2 regions of the Alteromonas sp. 4NH20-0056 genome follow, and region 1 is predicted to be linked to the other one. Evidence: predicted binding sites of a transcription regulator. Region 1 holds the regulator's gene; the other holds the start of a gene.
The links. Region 1 encodes ArgR, which controls arginine synthesis, uptake and breakdown. Its sites were predicted from a motif close to ANTGAATANNTATTCANT; they were not measured.
Positions count from the first base shown of each region.

Region 2: AC27EZ_RS11180 (citrate synthase) is a predicted target of ArgR. The motif match lies at 5,911-5,928, and genes of this name have one in related genera.

Region 1 is NZ_BAAJLS010000011.1:27,999-37,322, forward strand. Features, by position in the region: gene AC27EZ_RS15810 (hypothetical protein) at 32-988, opposite strand; gene AC27EZ_RS15815 (type 2 periplasmic-binding domain-containing protein) at 975-1,838, opposite strand; gene AC27EZ_RS15820 (TonB-dependent receptor) at 2,260-5,403, shown strand; gene AC27EZ_RS15825 (type 1 glutamine amidotransferase domain-containing protein) at 5,590-6,273, shown strand; gene argR (transcriptional regulator ArgR) at 6,351-6,815, opposite strand; gene mdh (malate dehydrogenase) at 7,040-7,978, shown strand; gene ppc (phosphoenolpyruvate carboxylase) at 8,391-9,324, opposite strand, start outside.
Region 2 is NZ_BAAJLS010000005.1:146,720-156,043, forward strand. Features, by position in the region: gene AC27EZ_RS11160 (glutathione S-transferase family protein) at 1-764, shown strand, start outside; gene AC27EZ_RS11165 (pirin family protein) at 769-1,599, shown strand; gene AC27EZ_RS11170 (DUF3429 domain-containing protein) at 1,673-2,095, opposite strand; gene AC27EZ_RS11175 (sensor histidine kinase) at 2,310-4,271, opposite strand; gene AC27EZ_RS11180 (citrate synthase) at 4,522-5,799, opposite strand; gene sdhC (succinate dehydrogenase, cytochrome b556 subunit) at 6,502-6,876, shown strand; gene sdhD (succinate dehydrogenase, hydrophobic membrane anchor protein) at 6,870-7,217, shown strand; gene sdhA (succinate dehydrogenase flavoprotein subunit) at 7,219-8,991, shown strand; gene AC27EZ_RS11200 (succinate dehydrogenase iron-sulfur subunit) at 9,006-9,324, shown strand, end outside.

The sequences.
Region 1 (9,324 bases):
AAAAGCGCATTTCTATGCAGTAGCTTACGGATTAGTTGCCGATAATTTCTATGTCGTCATAAGTTATATGAGTAAGCGCGTAAGAATGTTGTTTGGAACGAGAACCCTCACCCTGTGCGCGAGGCGGGTAATAACATTCTTTCTCGGTAATAAATTCAGAAAACACCTCGTCAAGAGACGCACGTATTTCACTCAACGTTTTGTCAAGATTAGCATTGAAATCTGGGCGTTTACGTTTGGTGTGACCTAACTCAATTAGCCTTGAAAAACTTTTATTTGCGAGATTAACCAGCTCATGCGGCACATCTTTGTGCGGTTGTAATGGCTCGCCTGGGTTTTCAATACAAAACTTGACCAAAGCGGAATAAAAACACAACGGTTTGTTTTGCAATACTACGACTGTGTCGTTTACACCGTTACTTAAGGTTTTATCCTCAAGATTGATAATCAGTTTTGGCTTTGGTGGCAGTATTTCTTCTAATACGGTATGAGAACGCGTTGGCTTACGTGAATGTACGGCAAATACGGGTAGCACAAGTAATGACGCTATTAATGCTAGTGCACTGAACCCTAGCGTGAAAAAGGGTGAACGCGTAACGAAATTTAGCGAAATAGTTTGCTCTGCATTTTGAAGCGCAATCGAGTATGTGTGTGTTAGTCCATCAAGTGTATCAGGTTTTGCCTTGACGCCTTGAATGTTGGAAACACGAACAGGAAGCCCCAGTTGGCGCAATTCATCATTTATTTCGAACAAGTAACGAACCACAGCGTATTGGTTAACAGGGGTACTTAATGTTTCATTGCCCACGTCTAAAAATGCGCTATCTAAGCTAATCCGACGCTCTACCTTGTCGATGGCACTGTGAATAGTGGCTTGTGCCCCTAAAAACTGCCCAACAAACGCAAGAAATTGGAACGATAAGAAAAGCAGTAACCCGTTTAAGAATATGGCGAGCTTTGACTTCATATGAATGCTAGGAAAGGTCATCAGCACACCCCGATTCTAGAATAATCGTTTTATAATAAGGCCGTGGATGGGACATTGCTATTTCGTGAACGATGCTTTGCATCGCACAATATAGGTCTGTATTCCTCGTTTGCATCTTCAAATACCACTGCATACCACTAACACTGTCCATAAGTGGGGCAATATAGTTTTCGGAGAAGTTTTCACCGTCTTCTTCAGCCCAATATGAAGATATTATATCAACGTCTCCGGCTAGCAATTTGCTTCGCAGTTCTTTATGCGTACTGTAATAAGTAATGTCTACTGTTGCGTCGGTTAACCCTAAGTCTTGAAGTATAGTTTTAGGAATAATGTGGCCTGAACGACTACTCGGGTAGTCAAGCAACCCGATTCGCTTGCCGAGCAGATATTCTTTTTCTAATTTAGGCTTTTCCCGTAGGGCAATAAAGTACGCGCTGTAATTTGGGTGCGACGCAATACTTGTCAGGCCATAGATTTGGTCGGCGCCAAATGCGCTTACGACGTTACTTTTCACCATAGCAAGATCGGCGACACCATGGTTGATATATCGAAACGTATCATAATCGCTCTGGCCGATAATCACCTTTACCTCGCCATACTGGCGCTTAATGATTTTATTATCGCAGAGTCTGTCAATCGCCATCTGCGCCATTGTGGCGTCTGTTACATAAACAGAGAACACGTCGGTGTTTCCCGATAATGCCGTTGCACAGGTTAAATGCTGTCCAGTCTTGGGCGGTAAACTCTCAAATTCAACGGCGTGAAAAAAATAGCTCGCCACGCCGCTTGCTAGCGCCGCTAGAGTGAATAATAGCCACCTTCCGGTGGCGATAATTCTGAATCTCGTCAAAAAAACGACCAAATGAATTAATGATTTGTGGGGTGATTTCATCAGTTAATGTTATTTATTGCAATAGGTAAGTTTATTTTAAAGTGCTAAGTGGCTGTTTATTTTGTATTTTTTATAAATCAGTTTGATTTTTATTAAACGCTGTTTATTAGTTGCACGTGTGTCAAGAATAGGCTGGTCTAATAAGTACCGGTAGCCGACAATAATAACAAGTAAATTAACTTGACCAGTTGGTCAAGTTTTTTATTCAAAATTGGCTACTACGTAAACATTAGCTACAATGAAATTTCTCATACTGTAATAAAAATGACATAAAGCTCATTGACAATTCGTGCAGTCATGAAATGAAGTATCAGAGGTTGTGTTAGAAACATATTTCTTCCACGCCGAAAGAATTCTAAACAATAAGGGAAACACACACATGAACACATCAGCAAAGTTCAGCCGCATCGCTGCTGCTGTCGCGCTGTCAATAGGTCTGTCTACCACAGCAATGGCGCAAGAAACGTCATCTGCAATGGAAGGTCGTATTCTTACACCTACTGGCACACCTGCTGCGGGCACTTCAGTTACTGTAATTCACGAACCGACAGGTACGGCACGTGAAGTTGTTGTTGGAGCAAACGGTACGTTCAACTTACGTGGTCTTCGCGTTGGTGGTCCATACCGCATCGTTGTAGATTCAGACCAGTTCCAAGATACAACAGTAAATGACGTATTTATCAACCTTGGTGAAGCATACGGCGTTAACCTTACTCTTGAAGATGCAAGCGATATCGAAGTTATTTCGGTTAGCGGAAGCTCGTTGTCTTCAACAGCATTCGGTGCAACTGGCCCTCAAACTGTTTTCAACCTTGAAGCACTAGAAAATACACCAGCTATCAACCGTAGCATCGGTGACATCGTGCGTGTTGACCCTCGAGTATTCGTTGATGAAAGCTTCAACGACTCAATCAGCTGTGGTGGCGCAAGCCCACGTAACAACAGCTTGACCCTAGATGGTATTCGTATGAATGACAACTTCGGTCTAAATAGCAACGGCTTCCCTACAGAGCGTATGCCTTTCTCTTATGACGCTATTCAACAGGTTGCAGTAGAACTTGCACCATTTGACGTTGAATACGGTGGCTTTACTGCGTGTAACATCAACGCGGTAACCAAGTCTGGTACTAACGAAATTCACGGTGGCGTATTCTTCGATTACACGAGCGATTCATACCGTGGCGACGAGACTGTTAGCCAAGAGCGTGATAACGGTGACTACACTGAAAAGCGTTATGGCTTCAATGTTGGTCTTCCACTAATTAAAGATTCACTTTTCCTTTTCGCGGCATACGAGAAGTTAGAAGGTGTTCAGCTTTATGATTACAACGCACTAGGCAACCGTGTAACGCAAGGCGAAATCGACCAGATTTCTGAAGTAGCACAACGCGTATACGGTTATGACGTTGGTGGTACGCCAGGTTCTGCACCAGTTGAAGATGAAAAGCTTCTTGTTAAATTGGATTGGAACATCAACGCTGATCACCGTGCATCACTTGTTTATAACTGGAACGATGGTTTCAGCGTAAGCCAGTCTGACGGCGGTTCTTCGCGTCTTTCTCTTAGCAACCACTTCTACGAGCGTGGCGCTGAGCTAACAACAGTTGTTGGTTCATTATACTCAAACTGGTCTGACGATTTCACAACTGAACTTCGCATCGGTCACACTGACCTAGATAACCGTCAGCAATCTCTTGACGCTGATTCTGGTTTTGCTGAAGCACAAATTCGTACTGATAGCGGCGGCACGGTATACATTGGTCCAGATGATTCACGCCAATCAAACGACCTAAACTACGAAGTGTTCAACTTTAAACTTGCTGGTACTTATTTCTTGGGTGACCACGAAATTACAGCTGGTGTTGAATATGAAGAAACTGACGTATTTAACTTGTTCATGCAGCACACTGTGGGCGAATACCGCTTCAACAGCATTTCTGATTTCGAGCAAGGCCTAGTAAACCGTATTTACTACAACAACTCAGCCGGTACTAATAACCCAGCTGACGCAGGTGCTTCATTTGCATTTGACGTAACTACATTCTACGTTCAGGACGAATTCTACTTAACTGACGACCTTAAGATCATGGCGGGCTTACGTTATGACACTTACGGTTCTGACGACAGACCAACGCTAAACCAAAACTTTACTGATCGTTATGGTTTTGCTAACACTGCTAACGTAGACGGTATTGACCTTCTTCAGCCGCGTTTCGGTTTCACATACACTATCAACGAAGACTTAGAACTTCGTGGTGGCTTGGGTCTATACTCAGGCGGTAACCCGAACGTTTGGATTTCAAACGCATACTCTAACGACGGTGTAACAAACATCGGTGTGCGCGAATTCAACATTCCAGGCTTCACAGCAGGTACTACGTCATTGTTCGACCTAGCACTTACTGGCGAAGGCAACCCTATCTACAACGTACCTCAAGCATTGTTTGACGAAGTTGCGGGTACAAGCCTAACTGATGGCGATGGAAACACTAACGCAACGGCACCTGACTTTGAAATTCCGTCAGAGTGGAAGTATGCGTTCGGTGCAACTTATATTGCCCCAGGTGAGTATGTTATTAACGCTGACGTGATCTATACAGATCGCCAAGATTCTGCAATCGTTCGTGATGCGAACATTGTAGATAACGGTGCAACATTGTTTGACGGCCGTACGGCTTATGACATTCTTAACCCACGTCGCGAAACGTCTGACTTCATCCTAGGTAATGTTACTCAAGGTGATGGTAGCTCGGTTGTATTCTCTGTTGGTGTGAGTAAAGATTGGGATAATGGCTTTGATGCTGCGCTATCTTATGCTTATGTTGATGCAGAAGATGCTAACCCAATGACAAGTGCGGTAGCGTTCTCTAACTACGCGAACTTCGCGACTAGCGATCCTAACAACCCAACACCTGCTACATCTGACTATGCTGTTGGCAACCGTTTTAACTTCTCACTAGGTTACACTGCTGAGTTCTTTGACGGCTACCAAACACGTTTCAACTTGTTTGCAACAGCTAACGAAGGTAAGCCTTACTCGTATGTATTCAGCACAGACCGTGACTTAGCTGACCCGTTCCCATGGGATGGTATCGACGGTCGTCAACTTGTTTACATTCCTGAAGTAAACGATCCAAACGTTGTTTTCGCTGACGAGTCAACTGAAACTGCATTTAACCGTTGGGTAGATGCAAACGGTTTTGAGCGTGGCGAAATCCTTGCGCGTAACAGCGAAAGTGCTGATTGGTGGTTTAAAGCTGACGTACGTATCTCTCAAGAGCTACCAGGCTTCTACGAAGGTCATAGCGCTAGCGCGTTCTTTGTAATCGAGAACTTAACTAACTTAATCAACGACCAATGGGGTGACTTCCGTCAAGGCTCATTCGGTGGTGATGAAGTTATTACTGCAAGCGTAAATGACGCAGGTCAGTTCGTTTACAGTGACTTCTCTCGACCTGAGCAGAGCTTAGTACGCGGTCCTTCATTATGGGAAATCCGTGTAGGTATTAACTACCGCTTCTAAGCGTAGTTAGCTACACGAAACATAGCGTAATATAATAAATGCCACTTCCCGAAAGGGAGGTGGCATTTTTTTTGACCTTTATTAAATTACGTCCCCGTTTTTATTTAACTTCATGACTTTCTGATCTTATTCCCTGTTTCACACGAACCCATTAACACTACTAGCAATAAATCCAAGGAGGATAAAATGTCTAAGCGTATGTTAATGGTAATGACATCACACGAGATTATGGGCAACACGGGAAACAAAACAGGTATGTGGCTAGAAGAGTTTGCTGCACCGTATTACGCGTTCAAAGATGCAGGTTATACAATAACACTAGCATCGACGATGGGCGGCCAAGTACCTATTGACCCCAACAGCCTCACTGATGACGCGATGACCGAAGACGCGAAGCGTTACAGTAAGGACGAAGTTGCACGCAGTGCTGTCTCATCGACTATTCCGCTTGAAGACGTCCGCGAAGAAGAATTTGACGCAGTGTTCTATCCCGGAGGCCATGGCCCGCTGTGGGACTTGTCAGACAATGCGCATTCTATTGCACTGATTGAGGCAATGATTGCGGCCAACAAACCTGTTGGTGCGGTATGTCACGCGCCCATTGTGCTTAAAGACGTAAAGCTACCAAATGGCGAACATCTGGTGAAAGGAAAGTCGGTAACGGGGTTTTCTAACAGCGAAGAAGCAGCAATGGAACTTACGAAAGTTGTGCCATATCTTGTCGAAGATGAATTGGTAAAAAAGGGCGGAAATTATGAAAGCGCCGACGACTTCGCGGTAAAAGTATGTAGCGATGGGTTATTAGTGACGGGACAAAACCCACCATCGTCAAAACCTGCCGCTGATGCACTTATTAAATTGCTAGCGTAAACCTGGTGTTTAATGACAAAAAAGCCGCATTCAATGCGGCTTTTTTTATTTGTATGACAAGTCCTAAATAGCGTTGATTAAACGTTTTCGAACAGGTCTTCAACACGCTGTCGTAGTTCTTCGATATTTGATACATCAGCAGGGGCAATAAATATTGTGTCATCGCCTGCTATTGTACCTAATACGCCGTCTTTCTTACTCAGTGAATCGAGTAAACGAGCAATCAGCTGAGCAGCACCGGGGCTTGTTCTTATGATTACCATCACATTATTGTGAACAATGTCGAGAACCAACTGCTTAAGAGGGCTCTTCGCGGTGGGCATGCCTAGCTCTGGTGGCAAACAATACACCATGTCGCCCCGCGCGTTTCGCGTGCGCACTGCGCCGAACTTACTTAGCATTCGTGATATTTTAGACTGGCTAATGTTGTCAAAACCTTGCGTTTTTAGCGCTTCAACAATTTCGCCTTGTGAACCATAGCTTTCTGCTTTGAGTATTTCTTTAAAAGCTTTAATGAGTTGTTCTTGTTTTACGTTTGCCATTAGCGCTCTTTTTCTATTGTTAGGGTATAATAGTAAGCAGTGTAAATGCTGTCTTTTAGAAGACTTTACGCATTTTGCTTGCATAAACATTCATTATAATGAATATCGTGTAAAAATCATCATAAATAACGTCAATAAGACTATCCGGTGATTGAGTTTTCCCACGCGTTGCATTAGTGTGACGTTCCGTTTAAATACGTGAGTAATCCCATAGGAGAAATGGTATGAAAGTAGCCGTGTTAGGTGCTGCAGGTGGTATTGGTCAAGCGCTGTCTTTGTTGTTGAAAACACAATTGCCAGCAGGTTCAGAATTAGCGCTTTATGATGTAGCGCCAGTTGTTCCAGGTGTTGCTGTTGATTTGAGCCACATCCCCACTGCGGTAAAAGTAACCGGTCACGGTAAAGATGACCTTGCTGATGCATTAACAGGATGTGACGTTGTTCTTATTCCTGCTGGTGTACCGCGTAAGCCAGGTATGGATCGTTCAGATCTATTCAACATCAACGCAGGTATTGTTAAAAACCTAATCGAAGGTGTTGCTGACAATTGCCCTGATGCGTGTGTTGGAATCATCACCAACCCAGTTAATACTACTGTTGCTATCGCTGCAGAAACGCTAAAAGCAAAAGGCGTTTACAATAAAAACAAACTTTTCGGTGTGACAACGCTTGACGTAATCCGCGCTGAAACCTTTGTTGCCGAACTTAAGGGTGTAGATGTATCTTCTGTGCACGTACCGGTAATCGGTGGTCACTCTGGTACGACTATTCTTCCTCTTCTTTCACAAGTTGAAGGTGTTGAGTTTACTGACGAAGAAGTCGCAAGCCTGACTACTCGTATCCAAAACGCGGGTACTGAAGTTGTTGAAGCGAAAGCTGGCGGCGGCTCTGCAACTCTTTCTATGGGTCAAGCAGCTGCACGTTTCTGTCTATCTTTAGTTGCAGCAATGCAAGGCGAGAACGTGGTTGAGTACACTTACGTACAAACTGACGACAGCGACGACGCTGCATTCTTCGCACACCCAGTTCGCCTTGGCGCAAACGGTGTTGAAGAAATCTTGCCATACGGTGAGCTAAGCGCATTTGAAGAAAAAGCGAAAAACGACATGCTTGAAGGCCTACGTGGCGACATCAAGCTAGGTGTTGATTTCGTAAACGGCTAATTAGGCTGTTGGCGGGTGCATTGCACCCGCTGAATAAAGGCTGGATACGTAAGGCCATTACAGACACGCCGAGACTCCATCTATGGAGACTTGGCTGCAGCATCACTGCCGCAGACAGTCTGTACGACCTTACGTATCCAGCCTTTTTTTTGTTACATCCATATACGCTTTGCCACGGCACCCTTGTGCGCTAGTGAAAGAGAGAACGCCTGTTACTATAGGCTTAACAATATAGTGAGTAATACTAGATGGTAACTGTCCCTAGAGAGTGGATTAACAGCGTTGCGAACAAAACAGTCGGTTAAAAGCGTGCCACTTTAATAGGCAGATGGCCTAATAGAGCGGTTGCGAAAATGGGGTATAAAAAAACCCGCGTTGAACGCGGGTCTTTGTTTACACTAACAATGGTTTATTAGCCCGTGTTACGCATACCGGTTGCAATACCCGTGATGGTTACCATCATAGCACGCTCTAAGCTTGTGTTCTGTGCATCGTCACCGGCTTTACGGATACGGTCAAGAAGTTCAATCTGAAGATAGTGAAGGGGCTGCAGGTACGCTGCGCGTATCTCCATCGACTCTCTACCTTGCGGGTCGTTCTTCATAATGTCGTCGTCACCAGTAATAGCAAGTAGCGATGAAATACTTTCTTTAAGCTCGCTACGAAGTGCTTCACCGAAGTGTTTAAGCTCTTTAGGTACAAGGCGCTCGTCGTAGGCTTCACTGATGCGCGGGTCAGCCTTGTGAAACACCATGTCTAGCATTGATAGACGAGAGCGGTAGAACGGCCATTCACTGAACATTTCGTTAACTACTTTTTCGTTTTCCGGCGTTTTCACGCTGTCTATCGCGCGCATTACTCCTAACCAACTTGGCAGTACTAGGCGCGTTTGTGCCCATGCGAAAATCCATGGAATCGCACGTAAACTTTCAATACCACCTTGTGGTTTACGCTTCGCAGGACGGCTACCTAGTGGCAGTTTGCCCAATTCTTGCTCTGGCGTAGCAACGCGGAAATAAGGTACAAACTCTTCATCGTGGCGCACGGTAGCACGATAGTTATCGCGTCCTTGGCCCGCCATAGTGGTGATAAGTTCTCGCCACTCTTGTTTTGGTGCTGGCGGTGGGAACAACATGGCTTCAATAATAGCACTGGCATAAATACCCAAACTGCGTTTCGCTAATTTCGGCATACCGAACTTATAGCGAATAGTTTCACCTTGTTCTGTGACACGGAACCCACCTTCTAACGAACCAGGAGGCTGTGAGTAGATAGCTGCGTGTGCAGGTAAGCCACCACGACCGATTGTACCGCCCCGGCCGTGGAAAAGGGTTAGCGATACATCG
Region 2 (9,324 bases), on a different contig from region 1:
TTATTTTTCGAGAATTAAAAGGCCTCTCCCCTCATATTGATGTCTCTATAGTTCACCCTGAAATGCTCGAGCACGGGTGGGAGTTCGGAGACTATCCTGGCAGTACAAAAGACAAATGTTTTGATTTTGATTATGCCTTCCAGCTTTATACAAAGGTGAAGCATGATATTACCACGAGGGTAACCGTTCCTATTTTGTGGGATACCGTCACAGACACTATTGTGAACAACGAGTCGTCGGATATTATAAGAATATTCAATAGCGACTTTAACGCATTAACCGGTAACGACGTTGATTTCTACCCTCAGTCACTGCGTAGTGAGATTGATGAAATCAACGAGTTGGTGTACCACGCTATAAATAATGGGGTGTATAAGTCGGGTTTCGCAACGACACAGAGTGCCTATGAAGAGGCTGTTCAGGCACTTTTTGATGCACTAGAGACAATAGAAACGCGTTTGGCATCACAGCGGTATCTTGTCTCAGACGTGCTAACTGAGGCGGATTGGCGCTTATTTACCACGCTTATTCGCTTTGACGCGGTCTATCACGGCCACTTTAAATGCAATATAAAACAAATCGCAGATTATCCAAATTTGTACGGTTACATGAAAGAGCTATACCAAATGAACGGTATTGCAGATACCGTAAACTTTGATCACATAAAGCGTCACTACTATTTTAGTCATACCATGATTAACCCTACGCAAGTTATCCCAGTTGGGCCTAAACAGGACCTTATGTCGGCGCACGGAAGAGGGTAGTGTGATGAAAGATAGGCATATCGTTAAAAAGGTGACAGGTATTGCAACTAGCGATGGTGCGGGTGTGTCACTGACCAGAATTATTGGGCAACCTTCGTTGCCCCGACTAGACCCGTTTTTGATGCTAGACTTCTTCGGGTCTGACAAGCCCAATGAATACCTAGCGGGTTTTCCAGCGCATCCGCACAGAGGTTTTCAAACAGTTACTTACATGCTTGATGGGAAAATGCGTCATAAAGACTCTGTGGGGAATGAAGGCGTTATCGAAGCGGGAGGGATCCAATGGATGAACGCTGGTAGAGGTATTATTCACGAGGAGATGCCCGAGCAAGAAGACGGACTGTTAAGAGGTTTTCAATTATGGGTGAACCTTCCATCTGGTGAGAAAATGTCTGCTCCTAACTATCAGGACATAAAGCCACAGGACGTCACCGTTATAGAAAGAGATAATATTACGGTTCGCGTGCTAGCGGGAGAGTACGAGGGACACGTTGGGCCAGTAAAGACAGATGCTGTTGATTCCACATTTTTTGATGTTCACCTGTCTACACAAGGCGCGGTCTTCTCACATCAACTGGCTATACACAACACCGCATTTGTATATGTTTACCAAGGCAGTATAGACAATGGTGGCGAACGGTTAGCATCAGGAGAACTTGGCGTATTCAGTGAGGGCGAATCGTTAGTTGCAACAGCTAACGAAGCGTGTCGGTTTATTGTTGTTGCTGGTAAGCCATTGAATGAGCCTGTGGCGCAATACGGCCCGTTTGTGATGAATACCGAACAAGAAATAATGGAAGCAATAAAAGACTACCAGGCAGGTGTTTTGACCTAACGGCGAGAAGCAACGGTTAACCATAAAAAAATGCAGCAATGAGCTGCATTTTTTATACACCTATTAAGGGGTGTTATGTCACTAAGTAAATCATCCACGCGTGACTCATTACTACGACGGTAGTCAGCATAATTCTGAGGCTTATGTAACTTATAATTTCACCTTTAGGTAACACTAAGGTGAATTTGTCGTACATTAATACGGCCAAGTAGGTCAATGAAAGTACGCCAATCACTTCTGAATGGTGACTGAAAACTAAACATAACCAACCGATGATCGTAGGCAGCATCGCCACATACATTTGAACAGAGTAGTTTTGTTTCAGCATCGCATCCCACCAATGAATACCACCGAAAAATGACAGTAATACGGCAGAATACTGAATAAAATAAAGAGCACTTTCTGACAGCGTTAACACATTAAACAGGTAAGCGGCCGGCATAAAAACAAATGGTATTAAGCCTGCTAGGCCGAGCATTACTGCAGAATAAGGCATAGTGCATTCCTATAAAAAAATAAGCGCGATCATAGACATATGATACCGTAAACGACCAGCAAAGTGTATATACGCTGAGATTATGCCGCTTAGACTACCGTTTTATCTAACGAACCGAGTGTGAGGTGCAATAAAAAAGTAGGGAAACGCTCACACGACGGACTGCTTCTACGTGCATAGCCTATTGAAACCGAACAATACTGACGGTTGGATATCAATTGCTACTGAATCGATTAGTAATAGCAGTGTCGTTATGCTTAGGTAGTGTTATTGTGAATGTGGTGCCGATGCCCAGCTCAGAATCAACGGCTATCGAGCCATTGTGGGCGTCTATTATTGTTTTTGAGATACCTAACCCTAGGCCTGTGCCTTCGCTCCCTTTTTTTAACGTAAAAAAGGGCGAAAATATTTTAGTGAGATTTTCCTCGGCAATACCACATCCGTTGTCTTTTATGTCAATAATAATATCATCGTTGTTTTCATTAATAACAACGGTAACTTCGCCATCTTTCGCGATGGATTGAATAGCATTAATGATGATGTTGAGTAAAACCTGTTCAATCTCTCCTTCGTTGCCATAAACTATTGCCTTATCGGCACGCAGTTCGTTAGAAACGGATACCATGGTTTTCTTGGACATTGACGCAATTTTCACAGACCGTTGTACGCACTGTATTACATCTAACGCCGTAAACCCTTCATCATTCGTTCGTATAAATTGTCGTAAGTTTTTACTTATGGCGCTAAGTCTTGTAAGACCGTGTTCGTTATCGTCGAAAACTTCAAGTAATTCATGTTGAATTCTCAGTAAATCTAAGCTGCCTATGCTGTCTAGCGTTTCTTCCAGCGAGGAGGCTTCGCGAATTGCTTGTAATTGTTCAATGCCGGACATAATCGTCTTTTTCAAGTACCGGTTGTTTCCTACAAGAAACGCCAAGGGATTATTAATTTCATGCGCGACACCGCTGGATAAAAAGCCCAGTGATGACATCCTATCGGCGATGAGTAGTTGTTTTTTGGTGTCAGCTAACTCTGCTTCCAATTTACCATTTTCAAGTTTTTTTGCCTGAATCGCTATTTCCTGATGTTGAGCGATACTTAAGCGAAGTTGGTCTAAGTACGAGTCAAGAATATAGAGCTTCTGCTCACTAATCTGTGGTGTTTTGACAACAAAACAAAGCCAGCCGATAGAGTTGTCTGTGTGCCGAAAGTTGGTTGCAATAAACCAGGTGGTCACTCCGTTGAAGTGCGCTGATACTTCTTGGACTGACCATGAATCTAAAATATGTGTAGTGTAGGATGGCAGGTACTCTTCTACGATAGCTTTGAAGTTGAATGCGGTATTACGCTTGAACATTAATCCATGTTGGCCAAGGCTTCCCGAGTGGGTAAAAAAACATGCACCGCCCTCTGCAGAAATAAACTCAACACAGATACTTAAGAAACTATTGACTAACTCTAGGCCGCCTTTTCCACTTTTAAGCTGTTTTGCAGATTGAAGAAAAAACTCTATTTCTTGTTGCTTATCATGCAACTTCTCAACCGTTTGCCTTAAATCGGTACTCGCAATATAAGACTTTCTCGCATAGTCATTCAGTTGCGTTTGTGCACTAAGGCGTAAATTCTTTTCTCTCACAAGTCGGCGCTCAAGCGTGGAAATATAATCAGAACTGGGCGCCGTCGGATGCTGTTCACCCGTATTCTTGACCTTCAATTTCTGTAAGTTACCTAATACTAGGGTATTTAACATTTCTTGAGAAAGCGTACGCATTACCCAGTATTCGTCGACTAGTTCGTTAAGCGGAGGGGTGCTATGAGGTTTCAATTCAACGGCCGAACCTTCCACGTCATTATTAATAAGAATAAAACGAGTAGCACAGTGCGCTTTGCTTGATTCAATGCTATCAAACAATGCGATTAGTGAGGGTGGCGAATAGGCAGACGCATCGAGCAAAATCATTCCACGCTTACCCATATTGCTTATAGCTTCTGTCGCTTTTGATATGGTGTCTACGGTAGTGATGAAAACGTGAGGGACAGTATTTTCAATGTTTCCCATACGAACCGATAGCGACATCGCTGAATGCGCATCACCGTCGATTATTAATAGGTTACAAATATCGTCAGGCTGGACTGAATGGTAGAACGCTTGTTTAGTATCTACGCTTAGCGGCATTATCTTTTATTCCCACCTTATCAAACACGTTTTGAGGTTCTTACGAGTAAGACAAAAGCACTCCATGCTGGTAATAACTAAAAGTATAGCCTGTTAAACAAAGAAGCGCTTTGAAATACGTGTAAGTAATTAGTATTAATGACGCTATTATGAGGTGATCAGTAGTTCCATAAATAAATTTTAATCAAAAAAAAACGTACATAATGCCAAGGCAGAATGTACGTTCTTGTACCTTCAATAAAAGGTATATTTACTTTATTGGGGTATACTTTCTTTGGCTGCTTCCGGTATAAAGCTGACGAGGGCGCCCAATTTTTTGCTTAGGATCACTCATCATTTCATGCCAATGTGATATCCAACCTACTGTGCGAGACAGTGCAAAGATACACGTGAACATGTTTGTCGGAATACCGATAGCTTTAAGGACGATACCTGAGTAGAAATCAACGTTAGGGAACAATTTCTTCTCAGCAAAGTATGGGTCGCTTAATGCAATTTTTTCTAGCTCCATCGCCACTTCTAGCAATGGATCTTTTACATTAAGTTCACTTAATACTTCATGACAGCTTTCACGCATTACGGTTGCGCGAGGGTCGTGATTCTTATAAACACGGTGACCAAAGCCCATTAGGCGGAACGGATCAGCCTTGTCTTTAGCGCGCGCAATAAACTCAGGAATGCGGTCAACAGTACCAATTTCTTCAAGCATGTTTAAACACGCTTCGTTAGCACCGCCGTGAGCAGGACCCCAAAGTGATGCAACACCAGCAGCGATACACGCGTAAGGGTTAGCACCTGAAGAGCCAGCTAAACGAACCGTTGATGTTGAAGCATTTTGCTCGTGGTCTGCGTGAAGCGTAAAGATACGGTCCATAGCGCGTTCAACGGCTGGGCTAATTTGATATTCTTCAGCAGGGACTGAGAACATCATATTTAAGAAGTTAGCAGCGTAGCTTAAATCGTTACGTGGATACACGAACGGTTGGCCGATGTTATATTTGTAACACATCGCAACAAGCGTAGGCATTTTTGCGATAAGACGATGTGCACTTCGAACACGTTGTTCTTCGTTAGAAACGTCTAAATCACTGTGATAGAACGATGACATTGCACCCACCGTGCCGCAAAGCATCGCCATTGGGTGCGCATCGTTACGGAAACCATGGAAGAACATATTAATTTGTTCGTGGACCATAGTGTGGCGCGTTATCGTTGCTTTAAATTCTTCATATTCAGCTTTAGACGGCGCGTGTCCGTGTAAAAGCATGTGACACACTTCAAGGTAGTCAGCATCACGCGCAAGCTCTTCGATAGGGAACCCGCGATGCAAAAGCACACCGGCTGCTCCATCGATATAAGTGATTGCTGATTCGCAAGATCCAGTCGCCATAAAACCTGGGTCATAGGTGAAATAACCGTGCTGTCCAAGCGTGCGAACGTCAATTACGTCCTGTCCTTCTGTGCCAGACAATATAGGAAGCTCAATTTCCTTACCGCCGGCCTTAAGAATGGCTTTCTGATCTGCCATATAGTGCTCTCCTCAGAATGGTTCTGTCTGCAGCGAAAACGAACGAAAATGTCCGCTTCGTTGGGAAAAGTGGCGTAGTTTTACTTTATTTCACACATAAAAGTCAATTTAATTGCATATATGTGCAATAAATATTCTAAATTATCTTACGTGATAAACGTTGTTGATGTGTAAAAAACGTACGCTAGATTAAGGGGATAATCCCAATACCTAGCAATTATCATTGTGTTTTCGTAAAAGGTAAACTGTCAATTTACATTAATATTAGCAGCCAACGACATAAATTGTGATAAAGCTGCATAAAGTTTATACGTATAAAATTAAAAGCACGTAACTTATCTAGCAAAGCCGTAGTCATAAACTACGAGTGCTGCTACACTTTTCGTGTTGATAAATACTGTCACAAAGGGCATTTGAGTTCATTTTTGATCTCATTTTTTGTCTGAACGTTATGAATTAAACGTAAAGACAGACTAAAGTCTTACAACAGCACAAAAAATTGTAATTATATAATGTGCTAGATATACTCGGCGGTGCTTAAAAAACGGAATAATTATTCTGTTAACGGCATTAAAGAATAATTCACAAATTGTTAACAACTCAATGGATGAGGCAATTAACAGGTAATAAACGAATTAACTCGCTCAGGACATAATAAATGCGGGTGATTCATTATCCCTACGGATTAAACAGGCATACATTGTGAAAAAGCAAAGACCAGTAAATTTAGAACTCAATACTATTAAATTTCCGCCCTCTGCTATTTCGTCAATTCTCCATCGTGTAACCGGTGTTGCGATGTTTTTTGCGTTACTTTTCGTTATTGGGGCATGGGCAGTTTCTATCTCATCGCCAGAAGGGTTCGCAGACGTACAAAGCATCATGAACGGTTTCCTTGGGAAATTTGTCGCAATTGGCACAGCTTCAGCGCTGACATATCATATTCTAGGCGGCCTAAGACATGTTGTTATGGACTTAGGTCACTGGGAAGAATTAGAGTCAGGTAACTTAAGTGCAAAAGCAATTATCGCACTTTGGATCGTACTGACCGTAGTATTGGGAGTTGCATTATGGTAACCAACCAAGCAAGCATTAGACGCGACGGTGTACAAGACTATGTATCACTTCGCGCTACAGCAGCAATCATTTTCGCGTACTCGGTTTTCATGGCGTGGTTCTTTATAACCACTGATAATCTTACGTTTATTGAATGGCGAGGATTATTTTCTGGCTTAGCTATGAAAGTTTTCACACTAGCAGCACTTGTTGCAATCATGATCCACGTTCGTATCGGCCTATGGCAAGTACTAACGGACTATATAAAATCAACGGGTCTTCGTGCAACACTGCAATACGTACTAAACATTATCGCGTTTGGCTACGTCGCTGTTGGTCTATTTGTATTGTGGGGAGTGTAAAATGAGTTTACCCGTTCACGAGTTTGATGCAGTAGTAATTGGCGCTGGCGGCGCAGGTATGCGTGCCGCTCTACAGATTTCACAATCTGGTAAATCATGTGCACTGTTATCCAAAGTATTTCCTACCCGTTCACACACTGTGTCAGCACAGGGTGGTATTACCGTAGCACTTGGTAATTCACACGAGGACAACTGGGAATGGCATATGTATGACACCGTTAAGGGGTCAGATTACATTGGCGACCAAGACGCCATTGAATATATGTGTAAAGAAGGTCCTGAAGCCATTATTGAAATGGAAAACATGGGCCTACCGTTTTCGCGTTTCGAAAACGGCAAGGTATATCAGCGTCCATTCGGTGGTCAGTCTAGAAACTTCGGCGGCGAACAAGCAGCACGTACTGCAGCAGCGGCAGACAGAACTGGTCACGCGCTTCTACATTTGCTTTATCAGCAAAATGTAAAAAATAAAACAAAAGTCTTTTCAGAATGGTATGCACTAGATCTAGTGAAGAACCAAGACGGCGACGTAGTTGGTTGTACGGCGATTGATATTGAGTCTGGTGAAGTCGTGTACTTTAAGTCACGCGCAGTTGTGCTGGCTACTGGTGGCGCAGGTCGTATATTTGCTTCTACCACCAACGCGCACATCAATACCGGTGACGGTGTCGGTATGGCACTTCGCGCAGGCGTTGCAGTTCAAGATATGGAAATGTGGCAATTCCACCCAACAGGTATTGCTGGTGCAGGTACGCTTGTAACAGAAGGTTGTCGTGGTGAGGGTGGTTACCTTCTTAATAAAGACGGTGAACGCTTCATGGAGCGCTACGCGCCAAATGCTAAAGATTTAGCAGGTCGTGACGTTGTTGCTCGTTCAATGATGACAGAGATCCGCGAAGGCCGTGGTTGCGATGGTCCGTGGGGACCACACATAAAGCTTAAGCTTGATCACCTAGGAAAAGACGTTCTTGAGTCACGCCTACCAGGGATCCTTGAATTGTCTCGTACCTTCGCTCACGTTGACCCAGTAAAAGAACCTATTCCGGTTATCCCAACCTGCCACTACATGATGGGTGGGATTCCAACGAATGTTGACGGGCAGTGTTTGACGGTTGATGAAAACGGCAAAGACCAAGTAGTAAATGGGCTATTTGCTTGTGGTGAGATTGCATGTGTATCAGTACACGGCGCAAACCGCTTAGGCGGTAACTCATTACTTGATTTAGTTGTATTCGGTCGCGCAACAGGCCTGCATCTTGGCAAAACACTTGCTGATATGGCGCCTACACGTGATGCTTCTGAATCTGACCTTGAAGTGGCAATGTCTCGCTTCAACCGGTGGGAAAACTCAGAAAAAGGAAAGGGCGAAGACCCTGTCCAAATCAAAAAAGACATGCAAGAATGCATGCAGCTCAACTTCTCAGTATTCCGTGAAGGTGAAGCAATGGCTGAAGGTCTTAAGCAACTCGGTGAAATCCGAGAGCGCTTACAGAGCGCCCGCCTTGATGACAAGAGCTCTGACTTCAACACTCAACGTATTGAATGTTTAGAACTTGATAACCTAATGGAAACCGCGTACAGCACAGCAGTAGCAGCGAATTTCAGAACGGAGAGCCGTGGTGCACATAGCCGCTTCGACTTCCCAGATCGTGATGATGACAATTGGTTATGCCACAGTGTCTACGATCCAAAAACTGAAAAAATGCTTAAACGTGATGTAAATATGTCGCCGAAGCTTAGAGAGGCATTCCCTCCTAAAGCGCGTTCATATTAAGAGAGGCTTCGATCATGCAATTAGAATTTTCGATATACCGATATAACCCAGATGTTGATGCAAAACCACGCATGCAAGACTACACTCTAGAAGTAGAGGAAGGTCAGGATATGATGGTTCTCGATGCGTTGCTTGCTCTTAAAGAACAAGACCCAACGTTGTCGTTCCGTCGTTCATGCCGCGAAGGGGTTTGTGGTTCAGATGGCGTAAACATGAACGGTAAGAACGGGCTAGCCTGTATTACACCGTTGTCTGCGCTTGGTAAAGGGAAGGTTGTTGTTCGTCCACTTCCTGGTCTGCCGGTAGTGCGTGACCTTGTAGTAGACATGACCC